2 linked regions of the Bdellovibrio bacteriovorus str. Tiberius genome follow. Each later gene encodes a partner of the first gene's protein in a complex. Links are inferred from orthologs where the notes say so. Each region holds a gene or a part of one and is shown on either strand. Other genes may lie near its edges. The genes, in order: smc and BDT_RS09795.

Region 1 (8,865 bases):
GTTGAGACTGCGTGTTCATCGTTTCATCTTACGCGGCCCAACCTTGGGGGATATTTGTATTTCCACAGACGCTGGTGGCGGGGTTTGTTTTGACTGACACAGCAATAAAATACAACTCGCGGTGATTTAATCTTTGTCCTTATGCTTAAGGGGTTCGTTCCAAAATATCATGAAAGGATGCATGTTATGGCCCGATCCAAAAAGGGTTTGACGACGACCAATGGAGCTCCCGTTTCTGATAATCAAAATTCTCTGACAGTCGGTCCCCGCGGGCCGCTATTAATGACGGATGTCGCGCTGGTTGAAAAACTGGCGCACCAAAACCGGGAACGCGTGCCGGAAAGAACGGTGCATGCGAAAGGCTCCGGAGCCTTCGGGACCCTGACGGTGACCGGGGATATTTCCAAATACACGCGCGCAAATTTTTTGCAGGTGGGGGCGAAGACGGATCTGCTGATTCGTTTTTCCACCGTGGCGGGTGAACGGGGCGCTGCTGATGCCGAACGCGATGTGCGCGGCTTTGCTTTGAAGTTTTACACCGAAGAAGGAAACTTTGATCTGGTCGGCAACAACACGCCGGTGTTTTTTGTGCGCGATCCCTATAAATTCCCGGACTTCATCCACACCCAAAAACGGGATCCCCGCACCAATCTGCGCAGCCCCACGGCCATGTGGGATTTCTGGTCGCTAAGCCCCGAGACCTGTCACCAGGTGACGATCCTGTTTTCGGACCGCGGCCTGCCGGCGTCTTATCGCCACATGCACGGCTTTGGCTCGCACACGTATTCACTTATTAATGACAAAGGTGAACGTCACTGGGTGAAGTTCCATTTCAAAACTTTGCAGGGGATTAAAAACCTGACGAACGAAGAAGCCGCTGATCTGGTCGGGCGTACACGCGAAAGCCATCAAGAGGATCTGTTCAACGCCATTGAATCCAAGGACTATCCAAAGTGGCGGGTGTATGTGCAGATCATGACCGAAGAGCAGGCCAGAAAAACCAGCTACAATCCGTTTGATTTGACCAAGGTGTGGCCGCATGGCGAATTCCCGATGAATGAAATCGGCACCATGGAGCTGAACCGCAATCCGAAAAACTATTTTGCCGAAGTCGAGCAGGCGGCGTTTAATCCGAACAACATGGTGCCGGGGGTTTCGTTCTCTCCCGACAAAATGCTTCAGTCGCGCACCTTTGCCTATGCGGATGCCCATCGCTATCGCATCGGCACCCATTACGAGATGTTGCCGGTGAATAAACCCAAAGTGCCGGTGAATCACTATCATCTGGACGGGCAGATGCGCCTGGATGTGCCTGAATACAATCATGCTTACTATGAGCCGAACTCCTTCGGCGGCCCGGTTCAGCAGGAAGAATTCCGTGAACCGCCGTTAAGGCTGGATGACGCCACCGTGGACCGCTTCAATCATCGTGATGGAAATGATGACTATTCCCAGGCCGGGGCTTTGTTCCGTCTGATGAGTTCTGATCAAAAGCGCCAGCTGCTGGACAATATCGCCGAGCACATGAAGGGCGGTAAAGTCCCGGAAGAAATCGTGCGCCGGCAGATTGATGTGTTCATGCGCGTGGATCCGGCTTATGGCGGTGGTCTGGCGGATCGAATGGGAATAAAGGTTTATACCGACAAATATGAAAGTGGCAGCGCCCATCACTAGGGTCGCTGCAAAAGGGGGGGATGTATGGCAACCTGGGAAGAATATAAAAAAACAATGGTGACGGAACCGATGATCTTTGAAGAAGCCCGCAGCGGCAACTGCGAAGCCCTGATGCAGTATCTGGATCTGGGCGGTGGAATTGAGATTCGCAACTTCAAAGGTCACACGCTGCTGATGCTGGCGGCGTATAACAACCAGCATGAAGCGGCGGAGCTATTAATTGATCACGGTGCGGATGTGAACTCCACCGATGATATGGGGAATTCGGTGCTGATGGGGGTGTGCTTCAAGGGTCATGCAAATATGGCAGAACTGCTTTTAAGCAGCGGCGCCCGCATGGAGGAAAAGAACCCGCATGGGATGACGGCTTTGGATCTGGCCCGGGTGTTTGGGCGCAAGGACGTGGTTTCATTATTAAGTGATCGCCCGGCTTCGTGGACCGATCCGATGGAAGTCGCCTGCCGTCTGATTGCACGCAAGCCTTCGCGACCGACTCCGGAAGCTTGATATTATATATAGAGAAGGCACTGCCAGATTGTGTAAACACTGTGCAGTGCTAAGTGCTTTGTTTCATTGTGGTACGTGATATTTTTGTAGAGACGCTTTTCAGAAAGCCAATTGTCGTCACTGTCGAATTAAAAGACAGCGTGAGCTTAATCCATGATCCTTCCTAAATGCTGTAAGTGTTCGAAATCCGTTGGTGAAACGCGTGCCAGAGCTTTTTGGCCGCTGATTTGCTTTAAGGATCTGCATAGAGAAGGAAACAAATTTATGAAATTCAAAAACTATGTTCTGACGATCTTGAAAGCCCTTGTACTGACTGCTATGACTGTAGGTTTGGCGAACTGTAGCAAGGATGACAATAACAGCGGTACCAGCAATATCTATTACTGGGGTGCTAACAACATCTGTTATCAGAACGTAAACGGGCAGGCGGTTCAGGTGAACCAGACTTACTGCTCTACGAATTCCACTTACGCTTACAACTCTGCCGGTCAGTGCACGATCAAGTCCACAGGTCAGCAAGTGGCACAATCATACTGCACGAACGGTACAACCGGTCAGTACATCATGAGCGGCAACCAGTGCTACCAAGTCAGCGGTACACAGTACATCCCAGTGAACTACACTTACTGCATGGGTAACACAGGTGGTGCGACGACGTCCCAGACTTGCTCCGGTGTTTACTACTACGGTGGTCAGCAGTACAACTGCGGTGTGACTCACAACTGCTCTGGCGTGATCATGCAGAACCAGTACGGCCAATCCGTACAGTGTTTGTAAGATTTCGCGGAAAAATTCCTTCTTGATTCCGACAATCCACGGCGCTCCGGTTACCCGGTGCGCCGTTTTGCATTTGGCTGCGTTGAGTCGATTTTCATGATGCAGCAGGTAAATCGGTTGTAAGTCTGCTTAAGTTTTCAGCGTTAAGCCCTCTTTTAAGAGCCTATGGTTGACATGCTTCCCAACACTCGCGAAATTCTAATGGTCTTTGGTCTAGCTAGACCAAGGGCTTGTGTTTGAGGGGAAGTACTCAAGAGGGGATATACCTTGAGAATTAAGAAGATTGAACTCATTGGTTTTAAATCGTTCAAAGACCGCACTGTCATCCATTTCGATGCTGGTATCACGGGTATCGTCGGACCGAATGGTTGCGGTAAATCCAATATCGTGGATGCTCTTATGTGGGTTATGGGTGACCAGTCCGCCAAGGATCTGCGTGCATCCCAAATGACAGACGTCATCTTCGGTGGAGCCGAAGGTTACGCTCCACTGGGCATGTGTGAAGTGTCTCTGACACTTGAAAATGACGGTGGTCCATTCCCGGCAAAATATATTAAACATTCTGAAATCATGGTGACCCGCCGTTTGCACAGAAACGGTGAAGGTGAGTACTTCATCAATAAAGAACCTGCTCGTTTGAAAGACCTGCAGGAGATCTTCATGGACACGGGTGCCGGTTCCAAAGGTTTCTCCATCATCGCTCAGGGTATGATCGGTAAGATCATCACGGCGAAACCTGAAGACCGCCGCATGCTTATCGAAGAAGCTGCCGGTATCACCAAGTTCAAAGCCCGTAAAAAAGAATCCCAGCGCAAATTAGTAGCGACCGATCAAAACTTGGTGCGTTTGCAGGACATCATCGGCGAGTTGAAACGCCAGATCGATTCCTTGCAAAGACAGGCGCAGCGTGCTGAACGCTATCGCAATATCAAAAATCAGATCGAAGATCTGGATCTGTGGCTGTCCACCGCCCAGTACGTTGAATTGAAACGTGCTGCGGATGAAGCCCAGGCGATCTTCAATGAAGCGCAAAGCATGGAAGTGGAAGGCGAAACAAACCTTTCCACTTTGCAGGGCCAGCTGGAAGTTCTGAAACTGCAGATCCTGGAAAAGGAAAAAGCGGTTGAAGAACAACAGACCGAATACTTCACAAAACAATCCACTGTTCAAAAGAAAGAGATGGAGATTCAGGAGCTGCGCTTCGAGATCGAACAGGCTCGCCGCAATGAACAGATGACCGGCACTATCCTGCAGGAACAGGAAGCCCGTAAAGAGCTTCTTTCCCGCGACAAGGCCGCGTTGGATGAACAGGTGGCTGAACTGAAGGAAGAGTCCGAGACTCTGTCTGCAGCATTCACCGAGAAAAATGAAATCTTCCAGAACTTCAATTCCCGCATCGGCACTGTGGACGAGGATCTGACGACGAAACGTCGTGAGCTGTTCGCTGTCGGTCAGACCGAATCCTCTTTGGATGCGCGTGTGAATTCCCTGTCTTCTCAGATCGCGGACCTGACTGACCGTCAGGACAACGAACAGCAGGTTTTGAACGAACTGCGTGAAAAACAAATCGAGTTCGAAAACCGCCGCAAAAAAGTGATCACCGAGCTGGATAAAGAGCGTCAGATGCAGCTGGATCTTGCCAGCGATGTGGACTCTTTCGAAGCCAATAAAAAAATCCTTCAGGATTCCGTGGCGGCTAAAAAAGCCGAAGTGGATTCCTTCAAAGATTCTTTGAATGAAGTGGCGTCCCGTCTTTACGGCCTGGAAAACCTGCAAAATAACTTTGAAGGTTTCCAAGAGGGCGTGAAGCAGGTCATGCTTTGGCAGAAAACCCGCACTCAGGAAATGATGGCGGATGGTTCTGTTGTGTCTCACTTCCAGCCGGTTTCTGAGGTTGTTGAAGTTCCTGCTGAATACGAAGTGGCGATGGAAGCGGCTTTGGGTTCCCGTTTGCAGATGTTGTTGTCTTCTGACTCCAATATCGCCGTGGACGCTGTTTCCCACCTGAAAGAAAACAAATCCGGTCGTTCCAGCTTCATGGCTGCTGACGGTCAGGGTCTGTCTTTCAACCGCGCTGAAGCCCCAATGGGCCAGGAAGGTGTTCAAGCCATCCTGAAAGACGTGGTTCAGGCTGCTGATAAATTCAAAAACACTGTGTCTTACATGCTTGATGGCGTGGCGATCGTGGATTCCATCCGCACCGCTTTGAACCTGCGCCCAAGTTATGAAGGCTGGACATTCGTGACTCTTGACGGTGACACCCTGACTGCTGACGGCGTTTTGACAGGGGGCTCTTCCGAGTCTGCTGATTCCGGCATGCTGAAGCGTCGTCGTGAAATCAAGGAATTGTCCGAGAAAAAAGACGAATTCGCAGGAAAACTGCAACTGGCTCAAATGGCTCTGAAAAAGACCGAAGAGCAGTTGGCCAACGTATTGAATGATTTCGAAGGCGCGCAAAAACGTAAGATCGATCAGGAGATTAAAGTTGCCGAATTGAGAAAAGACACCGAACGCGCTGAAAACGAAGTTCAGAACGCTTTGGCGGCAGTCGAGCGCCAGGAACGCGAAGTCAAAAAACTGACAGAACAACTGGAAGCTCAAGAGCAGAAGCTTGAAGAATTGAACGAGGCTCTGATCGAGGCTCGCGAAAGAAAAGTTCTGCTTGAGACTGAAGTTGAGACTTTGAATTCTGAAATGAACTCTGTTCGTCTGGGCTTTGACGGTCTTCAGGCGGAAGTGACGGATCTTCAGGTGAAGTCCGCTTCCAAGACCCAGGAATACACTGGTGTTTTGAGACAGCTTGAAATGGTGACCAAATCCCTGACGGATCTGGAAGCTCAGTTGACCCGCATGAGTGAAGAGGCTGAAGGGTACAATTCCCAGATGACCGACACTCAGGTGACTCTGGAAGAAAAGAAAATCGAATTTGAACGTCTTTTGGACGAAGTCGAGACCCTGAAACTTCAGGCCGCTCGCGCGAAAGACGAATACGAAGTGATGTCTGAATCCATCCGTGCGATCGAGGAAGAAGCTACGTCTTCTCAGCGTGCACGCAATGAACGACAGCACAAAATGAACGACTCCCAGTTGAAACTGGAGCAGGCGAAGATGAAAGAGCAGTACCTGATTGATCAGGTGCGCGAGCGCTACATGCTGAACCTGCCTGATGTTGTTGAGAAATACGTGAACCGCGAAGGCGACTTCCTGGAAGCGGATGCTCAACTGAAAGACCTGCGTGAGAAGCTGGCGAAGATCGGTGAAGTGAACCTGTCTGCGATCGAAGAGTACGAAGAGACTGCTCAACGTTACGAATTCCTGACCAAACAGCACGCGGACCTGACCGAGGCCAAAGATCAGTTGCGCAAGGTTATCGAGCGTATCAACAAAATCTGCTCCAAGCGTTTCAAAGAAACCTTCGAGCTGGTTAACGACCGTTTCACCCGCGTATTCCCGGTATTGTTCGGTGGCGGTGAAGCTTGGTTGGAACTTGTTGAAGAAACTGAAAAGAACGAAGCGGGTATCGAGATCATCGCGCGCCCTCCAGGCAAAAAGACTCAGAACGTGTCTTTGATGTCCGGTGGTGAGAAAGCTTTGACTGCGGTTGCGCTGGTGTTCTCGATCTTCCTGGTGAAACCATCTCCATGGTGTTTGCTGGATGAGGTTGACGCTCCACTTGATGACGCCAACGTATTCCGTTTCAACGACCTGGTTCGTGAAATGGCCAAACGTTCTCAGATCATCGTTGTTACCCACAACAAGCACACCATGGAAGTGGCGGGCAAGTTGTACGGCGTGACGATGCAAGAGCGCGGTGTTTCCACGATGGTTTCTGTTTCCATCCAGGACATCAAATAGTCCGAAGAAGACAAAACGAATGCCAAAGACCCCGTTGATGACCTCAACGGGGTTTTTCTTTTTCCGGGGTGTTGCGGGTTGAGACGTTCCGGGAACTGCTGATTTTCGTGTTCCAGATTTTTGCCGGTATTCTGCCACAGGCTGTCTCAATGTGAGAACCCGAGTCGAGTTTCTGATGATTCCTCCGATAAGATAAGGGAACAACGGAACTTCTTTGGGGGAATGACCGTGACCAAGTTAATCTTTGCATTCACGTTGCTGATGGCACCGTTTGCTTATGCTCAAGTTTTGAGTGAGGCAGGCTTGTTCAATCGTTGCTACTCCCACTTGACCGGGAAACCGGTGCCTTTGGGGCATGCGACGATGGCGCAGATTCGTGCCGGTAAAATCAAGGCGCTGGACGCCTGTAATTCTTTGTTGGACAAGGCCGAACTGGATGCTTCCGGTCCACTGGTCAATCGTTCTGACAAGGAAGCCCGTGCCGTTTTGAATACGTTCTATAATTTCCACCGCACCTGGTTCACCGCCAACACGGTTGAACAGATTCAGGAATACAATGAAGAGATGTCCCGCGGGACGATGGATATTTATGACTCCACTGAGCCGGGCCTGGCGCTGACACGTGCGATGTTTGCGCGCAATGCCCAGTACCGTGACGTGCTGACCCTGGGGCAGGGCGTGCGTGCGCAGCGTGAAGAGGACATGGCCGTGCGCAACCGCATTGGTTTCACAGTGAATTTCCCAGGACGTCGTCTTGCCGGAAACAATACGGGCCTTGATCAGAATCTTTTCAATTTCCGCGCGATGAATACGGGCTTTGACGGGAATTCGGACCGCACTCAGGCGACGTTCGTGACTTTGCCCAAGATCGAAGTCGGCGAACTGGTCGGGGTAAGAATTGCCACTGACAATGCGACGATACCAAATCTGTCATTGCAGCCCTTGGGTGCAGACAAGCGCGGCAGTGATCAGCCGGGTTTGAATTTCAGTTTCAACCTGTTTGCCACTCAAGGTGGCGGAGTGCTGGGTACACCTATTTATCTGATGCTGAATTATGGTCATGGCCGCGGTCTTGAAGCCAACGGGACGACCAAGGTTCCGCGTCGCTGGTCCCAGACCAACATGGAATCATTCCTGTGCGCGGAACTTCCGGCCTTGCGTGAAAACGACATTCGCCAGTACGTGGTGGGAAATTCCTCCGCGCCTTTCAGAAATTCCAGCAGCTGCGTGATGTGCCATGCAACTCTGGATCCGATGGCTTACACCGCACGCAATGTCGTTGTCGGAAACTCTGATTATGCGGCACTCAGTGAGGGCAGCAGAACTCATTCCAAAACTGCTTTGCATCTGGCGACCTATCGCGCGGAGCTGGCTTCCGTGGCGGGCTGGCCGTCAGAGCCGGTGGCGAACTTCCACCGTCAGGTTCCGTCAGGCCGTCTGTTCTTCCGTTCCATGACCGGGACTTTGGTTGATCGTCAGGTGACGGGGATTGCGCAGTTGGGTGCGGCGATGGCTGAAACCAAGGATTATTACTATTGCGCGGCTAAAAGATACTTCCAGTATTTCACCGGAATCACGGTTGCTCTTTATGACCGTTCCAATCCGATGAATGAAGAATTGAATAGAAAACTATCCACGGAAGCCGTGGAAGACCGCAAGTTCGTTGAATCTCTTGGGGAAGAGCTTCAGCGCAACCAGTCTGTGCGCCTTATGGTGAAGCAGATCATGTCTTCCAAGTACTATCGTGACGTGAATTATCGGGAAAAATAATCCGGGGGCATTATGGGGGACGGAAAAAATCTGACTCGCAGGGGCTTTATCGCAGGTGGTGCGGTGGCCGGGGCAGCGGCCCTGGTGTCAACGCCTTATGAAAGACTTCTGAATGCTCTTAGCACTGGCTTTATTCATCAAGCCCAGGCTGAAGCAACCGGAAATCTTGGCGCCCGCAACTATATCAACATTCTGATTGCCGGGGGTCCGATGCGCTACACGTTCGATGCGTGGATGCGTACGAACCCGTCCGATGCGCCTTTGGAGTTTAATCCGATGGTG
Region 2 (7,491 bases), 850 kb from region 1 along the record:
TGAAAGCAAAGATCAGGAAGCGCCTTTGAAACTTAAAAACGATTTCAATTTTATTTTGTAAGAGTGAATGTCGGAGCCGCACGGGCTTCGTTCATCACGGCATTTCCGTCCGCATCGAAGGCCTGCATGATGATTCGCATGCTGTAAACGCCAGAAGCCAAAGCCGCAATATTCAACGAGAAGTTAAAGCGTCCGTTTTTACAAGTGGCATAGTTGGCATTGGAGGCCGTTGCCGGATTTGTATCCACCAGGGTCATTTGTGTCGAACCATTCATCACAATCAGCCTGTGGGACGGATATGTTGAAACATAGCACTCGCCGGTGATTTCGGCTTTGGTGTCTGTGTTTTTCATATTGATGGTGGGAGAGAAAAGCTGAACGGTCAGTTCTTCTGATTTCGGAGTTTTATCCAAAGTATGGGTGCTGGAATCATCTTTTTTATCAGTCAGCAGAGAATCGCCTTCCACCGGCTGACAGGCCGCCAACAGAAGACAAAGACTTGAAAGTCCTGCAAAATATCGTACTGATTTCATGAGCTCCCCCACCTTTATAGAATAAATGAGGTGCGGGGACGCTTAAACGAGTTTTTTCATCAGGTCCAGTTTTGAGACGATTTCCCCGTCCCAAAATGCGATAACGGCGGATTTACTTAAAAAGACCCCGGATTTTTACTTCCAACAGCGGACTTAACCCCGTGGTGATCCAGGTTAATTGGTGGTCTTTATCGAGCAAGGCCGTGGTCGGCGTGGCACGAACTCCATAAAGACCGGCCACCTGACCGCTGATATCCACGCCCACCAGGAAGGTATAACGGCGCTGTTCCACCGTGGCCTGAACAAGATCGCGATCTTCCAGACTTGAAATAGCCAGTACCGATTCTGCGGGAATGATCTTTTCATCGATCAGCTTTTGCATGCGGGAAAGTTCGACCTCACAAGGACCACACCACGTGGCCCAAAACACAATCACCACGGGCTTGCCGGCTTTTTCTGATTCAAACAAGGTTCCATCCAGCAAAGGAACCGCAAACGAAGGAGCTGGCTGGTTTTGTTTTTTGAAGTTTTCAATAATGCCCGGAAGGCGATTGATCAAAACCCACAGGACTGCGACAACCAGCAGTCCATTCACGATTTTTCCAATCAGAGCTTTGTTCATTTAAATGCGCACCACAGAGCGGGTTCTGATCAAAGCCCTTTCAAGAAGCTGTGGGTCCAGGAACAGGAAGTACGTCGAAACCATGACCGTGGCAAAAGGAATCAGACCCATAAAGATGCCGATCCCCGCATGGAACGAAAGCCCCAGCAGCAGGCAAAGATATCTTGTCTTGGGCCAGGCCACCATCGCCGGGAAATAGATTTCAAACAGAATCGTCACATAGCCAATCACCGGGATCACCCACGGAAAATGGCGCAGGAACGAAAAGTCCATCGTCGTCATTTGTGGGTTAGCAAGGACACTCCACAAAGCGGTTCCATCCCACCAACTGCCACCTTTAAGTTTTTCCCACCCGGTGTAAGCATAGATCACAGAAATCTGAACCTGCATCATGCGAATCATCATCGAGCTGACGGTGTCGCTCATTTTAAATGAACTTTTCTTACGGACCAGATTCACAACACTTAATCGTTCACAGCTTTGGGTGAAGGCCATATAGAACAGGAATAACGCCCCGATCACATCCGCCCCGAAATTCACCGCATAATTTCTTTGCAGGAATCCGGCATTAATGAGCCACGCGATCCCCATCAGCCAGCGACCGCCAATCCCCAAGGTCAGCAGAGCCAAAAGCACCACCAGCACCAGGTTCATGACAAAATTCATGCTGTCGGGCCAGAGCGTCCACAGAAACAGCGGACGCCCCAGTTCCGGCATCACTTCCAGCGCACGGGTGCGCGGAATCCAGCTGGAGTCTGTGTAAAATTCAAGATTATAGAATCGGGACAGGTTCATATAAAGCAGCGTCGCACACAGCATGATCCGCATATACGCAAGACCCAGCAGACTTTGTGGCGCAAACCAGAACTGATCCCAATGAGCCCAGAGTTTTTTAATCATAGACTCTCCTCATCCCCACCTGCGCAGGAATAGGATTCCCGAACATACTGGACCTCTTTGGACAGGTCACTGACGCTGTCTTCGCGGAAACGCACGGCCTGATCCAGGAATGGAATAGTCTCAATCACATGCTCCATATCCACAGACGTGGCACCCGGATACTGACGACAGAACCATGGTCCCATCAAAACCCTTAAACGCTTGGGATCCAGCACCATATAGCGCATCAATGCCCATTCACGTTTGCGGGTGATGTTCGGCAAAGGACGGTTGTCCTTGGCGGTCTCCAAGGGGAAAAAACCGTAAACCGGCTCTTTAGCCTCTTCACCGGCGTTTTCACCTTCAGTGTACAGATAATTGATGGTGTATTTCAGATACATGGGATGGGCTGGCTCGGGGGAAAAGAAATTCCACCCGGCATTCAAACCCACCGTGTTGGCGTACGGGGTGACCACGTTTGCAGTCACCCGCCCGAAATAGGCACCCACATTGGGCATCACCAACATCACAAAGATATTATATACGATCCAAAGACTCAGAAGAGTCTTAAACAGAAGCTTCACCTTCTTCATCAATGTCGTCCGCCTCACCCAAGAATGGCAACTCTTCTTCTTCGGAAGATTCATCATCAGAGTCAGCGAATAATTGATCGTCTGAAGCCTCATCCAGATCTTCGTCGTTATCAAATGCTACGACAGCTTCTTCCAGCTCGGAATCATCCCCGTCGGTGGATTCGTCCACAGACTCTTCAGAGGATTCATCCAGGGAAGCTTCCAAAGTCTCTTCAGATCCTTCCTCAGAGATTTCTTCGCCGTTTTCCGCAGTCACTGCCGGCTTTTTCATGTTTTCCAAAGCAGCGGCTTTCTTTTCAGCTGCCATGGCAACCAAAGAAGTGCCCGCAGCCAAAGCCTCATCGTACTTCGTCAGCCAGTTTTGATCACGTGTGGAAACCGGCTCGCCGAATGCCAAAGCATCACGGATGTTCTGAGCGCGCTCCTGGTCACGTTTTTCAGCCTGACGGCGTTTTTCTTCCTCAAAGAAGTTGGAAGAAGTCGCGATGTCTTCAAGCTGTTCCTGGATTTTCATCAGCTCTTCCTCACCTTGAGAGTAAGAACCAATGTAAGTTTCAGACATGCTGTCCGTGATAGTGGAAAGAGTCGGTTTTTCCTCCGCCTGCTGTTCATCAATACCATCCGGCAGAAGTTCATCAATCTGGGACAGGGTTGGAAGCTCTTTCAAGCTTCTCAGGCCGAAGATCTCCAGGAATTTTCTGGTGGTGCCGTACTGCATAGGGCGACCTGGAAGTTCGGATTTGCCTTCGAAGCAAACCAGATTCTTTTCCATCAAAGCGCGCAGCAAGTGACCGGATTCAACGCCGCGGATTTCATCCACTTCCGCTTTCACGGTCGGCTGTTTGTAGGCCACGATGGAAAGAACTTCCAAAGCCGGGCCGGAAAGTTTGAACTGACGCGCTTTCAGTGTGCGCTTCAGGAATTCCATATTGTCAATTTTAGTGCGCAACTGGTATCCACCCGGAACTTCTTCCAGGGTGACGCCACGACGGCCGCCAGCGTATTCAACGGCCAGCTGATCCAAAGCACGACGGATTTTGTCGCCACGGATGTTGGTGCCTTTAAACAGAAGTTTCAAAGAAGCCAGACTCACCGGTCTGTCTGAAGCAAACAGCACGCTTTCCACGATGCTTTCAAGGCGTTCTTCCTCGACGAATTCCACTTCTTCAATTTCAGCGGAGTCAAAACCGTCAAGCTCAGTGCCATCAACAGAGACTTCGTCCTCTTCTTCAGAGGCTTCCATCGCGTCCACGTCATCATCAGAAGCTTCCGGAAGGAAACCTTCTGCCTCCTCTTCTTCCTGCAGGAATACAGAGGCGTCGGATTCGATGCCGTCAGCGGAAAGTTCGTCAGTTTCAACGTCAGCTTCGGTTTCGAAGCCTTCAGATTCTTCAGCGTGATTCATTTCTTCGTTGATCAAATCGTCTTTTTCTTCAGACATGGTCCCCTCTACACTTCCGTCACGTCATCTTTAAACAATTCACTCTCAGCAGCCAAGATTTCGTCGTCCGTGGCGATATCATCAACATTTGTGTCAACAAAAGCGATGTCGTCTGTGAGACCAGCACCCAAGTCCATTTGCAGCTGGTTGTTTTCTTCTTCAGTTTCTTCAATCTCTGCCAAAAGATCTTCATCAGCGTCGATCTTTTTGGTTTCTTCCATCATTTTTGCCGCGACTTCATCAGCGCGCATGGAATCGTACTCTTCAACACGGCTCAAAACGTCCGTTTCGATCGGTTTTTTGGTATCAACCCAGATGTCAGAATAAGCTTCGGTCTGATACAAACCCACAAAGCCCATTTTACCCAGTTCAAGCAAGGACAGGAAGGTGATCAGGGCCTGACGGGCGCGGTCTTCTGTTGCCGTCACCATCTCCATCATTGTGGTTCTTTGACCGACAATCAGACGATCCTTCATTTCAAGGATACGGCTGGAGATGGACTGGGCTTTCGCCGCCACCTGGTGAATTTTCTTTTTAACGGCACGGGAAATACGACGGTAGCTGGCGATCAAAGAAAACAGGGCGTTGTCCTCAAGAACAATTTCCTCTTCTTTTTCATCCAGCTTTTCACGGGTTCCACGCAACCACACATCACGACCCACCAACGGGCGATCGTAAAGAAGCTTCGCTGCTTCCTGGTACTTTTGGTATTCAAGAAGTTTCTGAACCAGCTCTTTGCGCGGATCTTCAACTTCGATAGCTTCGCCATTTTCGTCGTACTGAGGCAAAAGCATGCGGGATTTGATCTGGATCAGAGTCGCAGCCATGGCCACGAACTCTCCGGCAACTTCCAGATCCAGTTCTTTCATCAATTTGATATATTCAAGGTATTGTTTGGTGATCTCATGGACTTTGATATCCATGATGTCCATTTCCTCTTTACGGATAAGGTAAAGAAGAAGTCCAAGAGGTCCTTCGAATTTAGGCAACTGTACTGTAATACTCATGAAAGATGGTCCCCTCTACCCTTTCACTAAAACCGGAACGCACTTCGCAGTCCCCGTCCAAACGCCGAAGATTGAATCAAGCGGCTTTGGATTATTCAACAACTCTTTAAGGCCCCCACCCGACGTGTTTGCGCCGCAGCAAAGCCTTAAACTCCCACCCCACTCAACGCAAGATTGATCAGGTGCTGAGAACTCCAGTAAACCGGCTCAGCCAGGAAGCGCAACATCCCCGTCAACACAAGCACCATCAAAACCATGCTGGTGATGTGTTCATTCTGTTCAAGCTTATAATTCAAGCTGGCAGGCAGGAAGCGCGCCAACACCTTGCCACCATCCAGCGGATGCATCGGCAAAAGATTGAAAACAGCCAGGAACATATTAGTCACAATAAAGGTCTGAAGAATCGTCACCGCACCCTTGGCATACATGCCGAAGGAGTAGTATTTCGCCACCATAGCGATCGCAAAAGCGCCCACCAGCGCCAGCAGGATGTTCGAAAGCGGCCCCGCCAAAGCGATCCAGAACATATCCACGCGCGGATTCTTAAGATTGCGGGAATTCACCGGCACCGGCTTCGCCCAACCAAAAAAGATCGGCGACGAAAACGCAATGGCCGCAATCGGAAGAATCAACGTCCCGACCAAATCCATGTGCGCCACCGGGTTCAGAGTCAAACGACCCATCTGCTCCGCAGTGTTATCCCCACGTAGACGCGCCACCCAACCGTGCGCAAACTCGTGGAAGCAAAGTGCAAAAAGAAAAGGAATAAAGTAGACACCAATCTTGGCGCCGATTTCCATCATATCCATACAACCTCACGCTAAAACACACCTAGACTCATGTCTAGTGCGATAAAACACTTGCACATTTAAAGTGCAATTCAGTCTAACACAGCTTGTTAAAAGAAAAGCTCTCGTCATTCCAAGGTCTTGAATAAATCAGTCAAAAAAGCTACCGTGACCCCCGTTTTAAGAAACTGTTTTAAAACGGTTCTGAATACGTTTTAACAAGAACTGAAGCCCAGCCCCAAGGGCCTTACCTGGCTATGCGGCGAGTTCCGCAGCAGACACATTCCAAAGGAATGGTCGTCCGCGAGGACTGTCCGAAGCCGCAGAGGCAGGTAAGGCCCTTGGGGCTGGGCTTCCGATCGAAGGGAAATAAGATGTCTGATACAACAAATGCGCGTCCGGCGCTGACTGTACTTTCTGAGGATGAAATTGCTTTCCGTGATGCTGTAAGATCTTTTGCAGAATCCGAAATCAAACCTCATGTGACTCACATGGACGAAGAAGCGAAAATGAAACCAGAAATCCTGACGAAGCTTTTCGAAATGGGTTTGATGGGTATCGAGACTCCTGAAAAATGGGGCGGTGCTGGTTCCACATTCTTCATGGCCTGCCTGGCAGTTGAAGAAATCGGCCGCGTGGACGGTTCTGTTTCCGTTCTTGTAGACGTTCAAAACACTCTGACAACAAATGCCTTCCTTAAATGGGGCACTGAAGCTCAGAAGTCCAAGTATCTGGGCCAAATGGCTTCCAAAGACGTGGGCGCTTACGCTTTGTCTGAATCCTCTTCCGGTTCTGATGCTTTCGCATTGAAATTGAAAGCAGAAGACAAAGGTGACAAATGGGTTCTGAACGGTTCCAAACTGTGGATCACCAACGGTAACGAAGCCAACATCTTTATCGTATTTGCCAACATGGCGCCGGAAAAAGGCTACAAAGGCATCACAGCGTTCATCGTTGAACGTGGCTTCAAAGGTTTCACAGTTGGTAAAAAAGAAGACAAATTGGGCATCCGCGCTTCTTCCACTTGCGAATTGTTGTTCGAAAACTGTGAAGTTCCAAAAGAAAACGTTTTGGGCGAAGTCGGCAAAGGCTACAAAATCGCGATCGAAACACTGAACGAAGGCCGTATCGGTATCGGCGCTCAGATGATCGGTATCGCTCAAGGTGCATACGAAGCCGCTTTGGGTTACGTAAAAGGCCGTGAACAGTTCGGCAAACCTATTGCTCACTTCCAGGGCGTTCAGTTCCAATTGGCAGAAATGCGCACTGAACTGGAAGCCGCTCGTTTGATGGTTTACAATGCCGCTCGCCTGAAAGACGCAGGTCTGGACTTCATCGAAGCTGCAGCTATGGCTAAACTGTACTCTTCCCGCGCGGCAGAGAAAATCACTTCCAAAGCCATCGACTTGTTCGGCGGTAATGGCTTCACCAAAGAATATCCAGTTGAGAAATTCTGGCGTGACGCGAAGATCGGTCAGATCTACGAAGGTACAACCAACATGCAGTTGCAAACGATTGCAAAAATGGAATTGGACAAATAGTTCAATCCTTAAGTTGAAACCCGAAAACGGCAGGAATCCCCTGCCGTTTTTTTATGATTTTTCCCGGTAATTTTCGTGCTTCAATTC

Evidence for each region.
Region 2: the proteins of smc (region 1) and BDT_RS09795 are in contact, whole or in part, in a crystal structure (PDB 3ZGX), measured with the Bacillus subtilis proteins. The link is inferred for Bdellovibrio bacteriovorus str. Tiberius from one-to-one orthologs.

The regions. Positions count from the first base shown.
Region 1 is NC_019567.1:1,195,216-1,204,080, forward strand. The notes cover bases 2,830-7,013. They hold smc (chromosome segregation protein SMC), read left to right. Parts: upstream 2,830-3,225; coding sequence 3,226-6,813; downstream 6,814-7,013. Other genes in these bases: BDT_RS05780 (hypothetical protein), read left to right, coding at 2,830-2,958. Outside these bases: BDT_RS05765 (paraquat-inducible protein A), read right to left, coding at 1-19; BDT_RS05770 (catalase), read left to right, coding at 187-1,674; BDT_RS05775 (ankyrin repeat domain-containing protein), read left to right, coding at 1,699-2,181; more of BDT_RS05780, read left to right, coding at 2,446-2,829; BDT_RS05790 (hypothetical protein), read left to right, coding at 7,036-8,583; BDT_RS05795 (twin-arginine translocation signal domain-containing protein), read left to right, coding at 8,596-8,865. UniProt on the Bacillus subtilis protein: Required for chromosome condensation and partitioning.
Region 2 is NC_019567.1:2,045,100-2,052,590, reverse strand. Bases 3,077-5,886 are described here. They hold BDT_RS09795 (segregation and condensation protein A), read right to left. Parts: upstream 5,076-5,886; coding sequence 4,077-5,075; downstream 3,077-4,076. Other genes in these bases: BDT_RS09790 (site-2 protease family protein), read right to left, coding at 5,222-5,884; scpB (SMC-Scp complex subunit ScpB), read right to left, coding at 3,077-4,068. Outside these bases: BDT_RS09825 (hypothetical protein), read left to right, coding at 1-61; BDT_RS09820 (hypothetical protein), read right to left, coding at 51-533; BDT_RS09815 (TlpA disulfide reductase family protein), read right to left, coding at 646-1,155; BDT_RS09810 (HTTM domain-containing protein), read right to left, coding at 1,156-2,055; BDT_RS09805 (hypothetical protein), read right to left, coding at 2,052-2,627; more of scpB, read right to left, coding at 2,602-3,076; BDT_RS09785 (acyl-CoA dehydrogenase), read left to right, coding at 6,238-7,404. UniProt on the Bacillus subtilis protein: Participates in chromosomal partition during cell division. May act via the formation of a condensin-like complex containing Smc and ScpB that pull DNA away from mid-cell into both cell halves.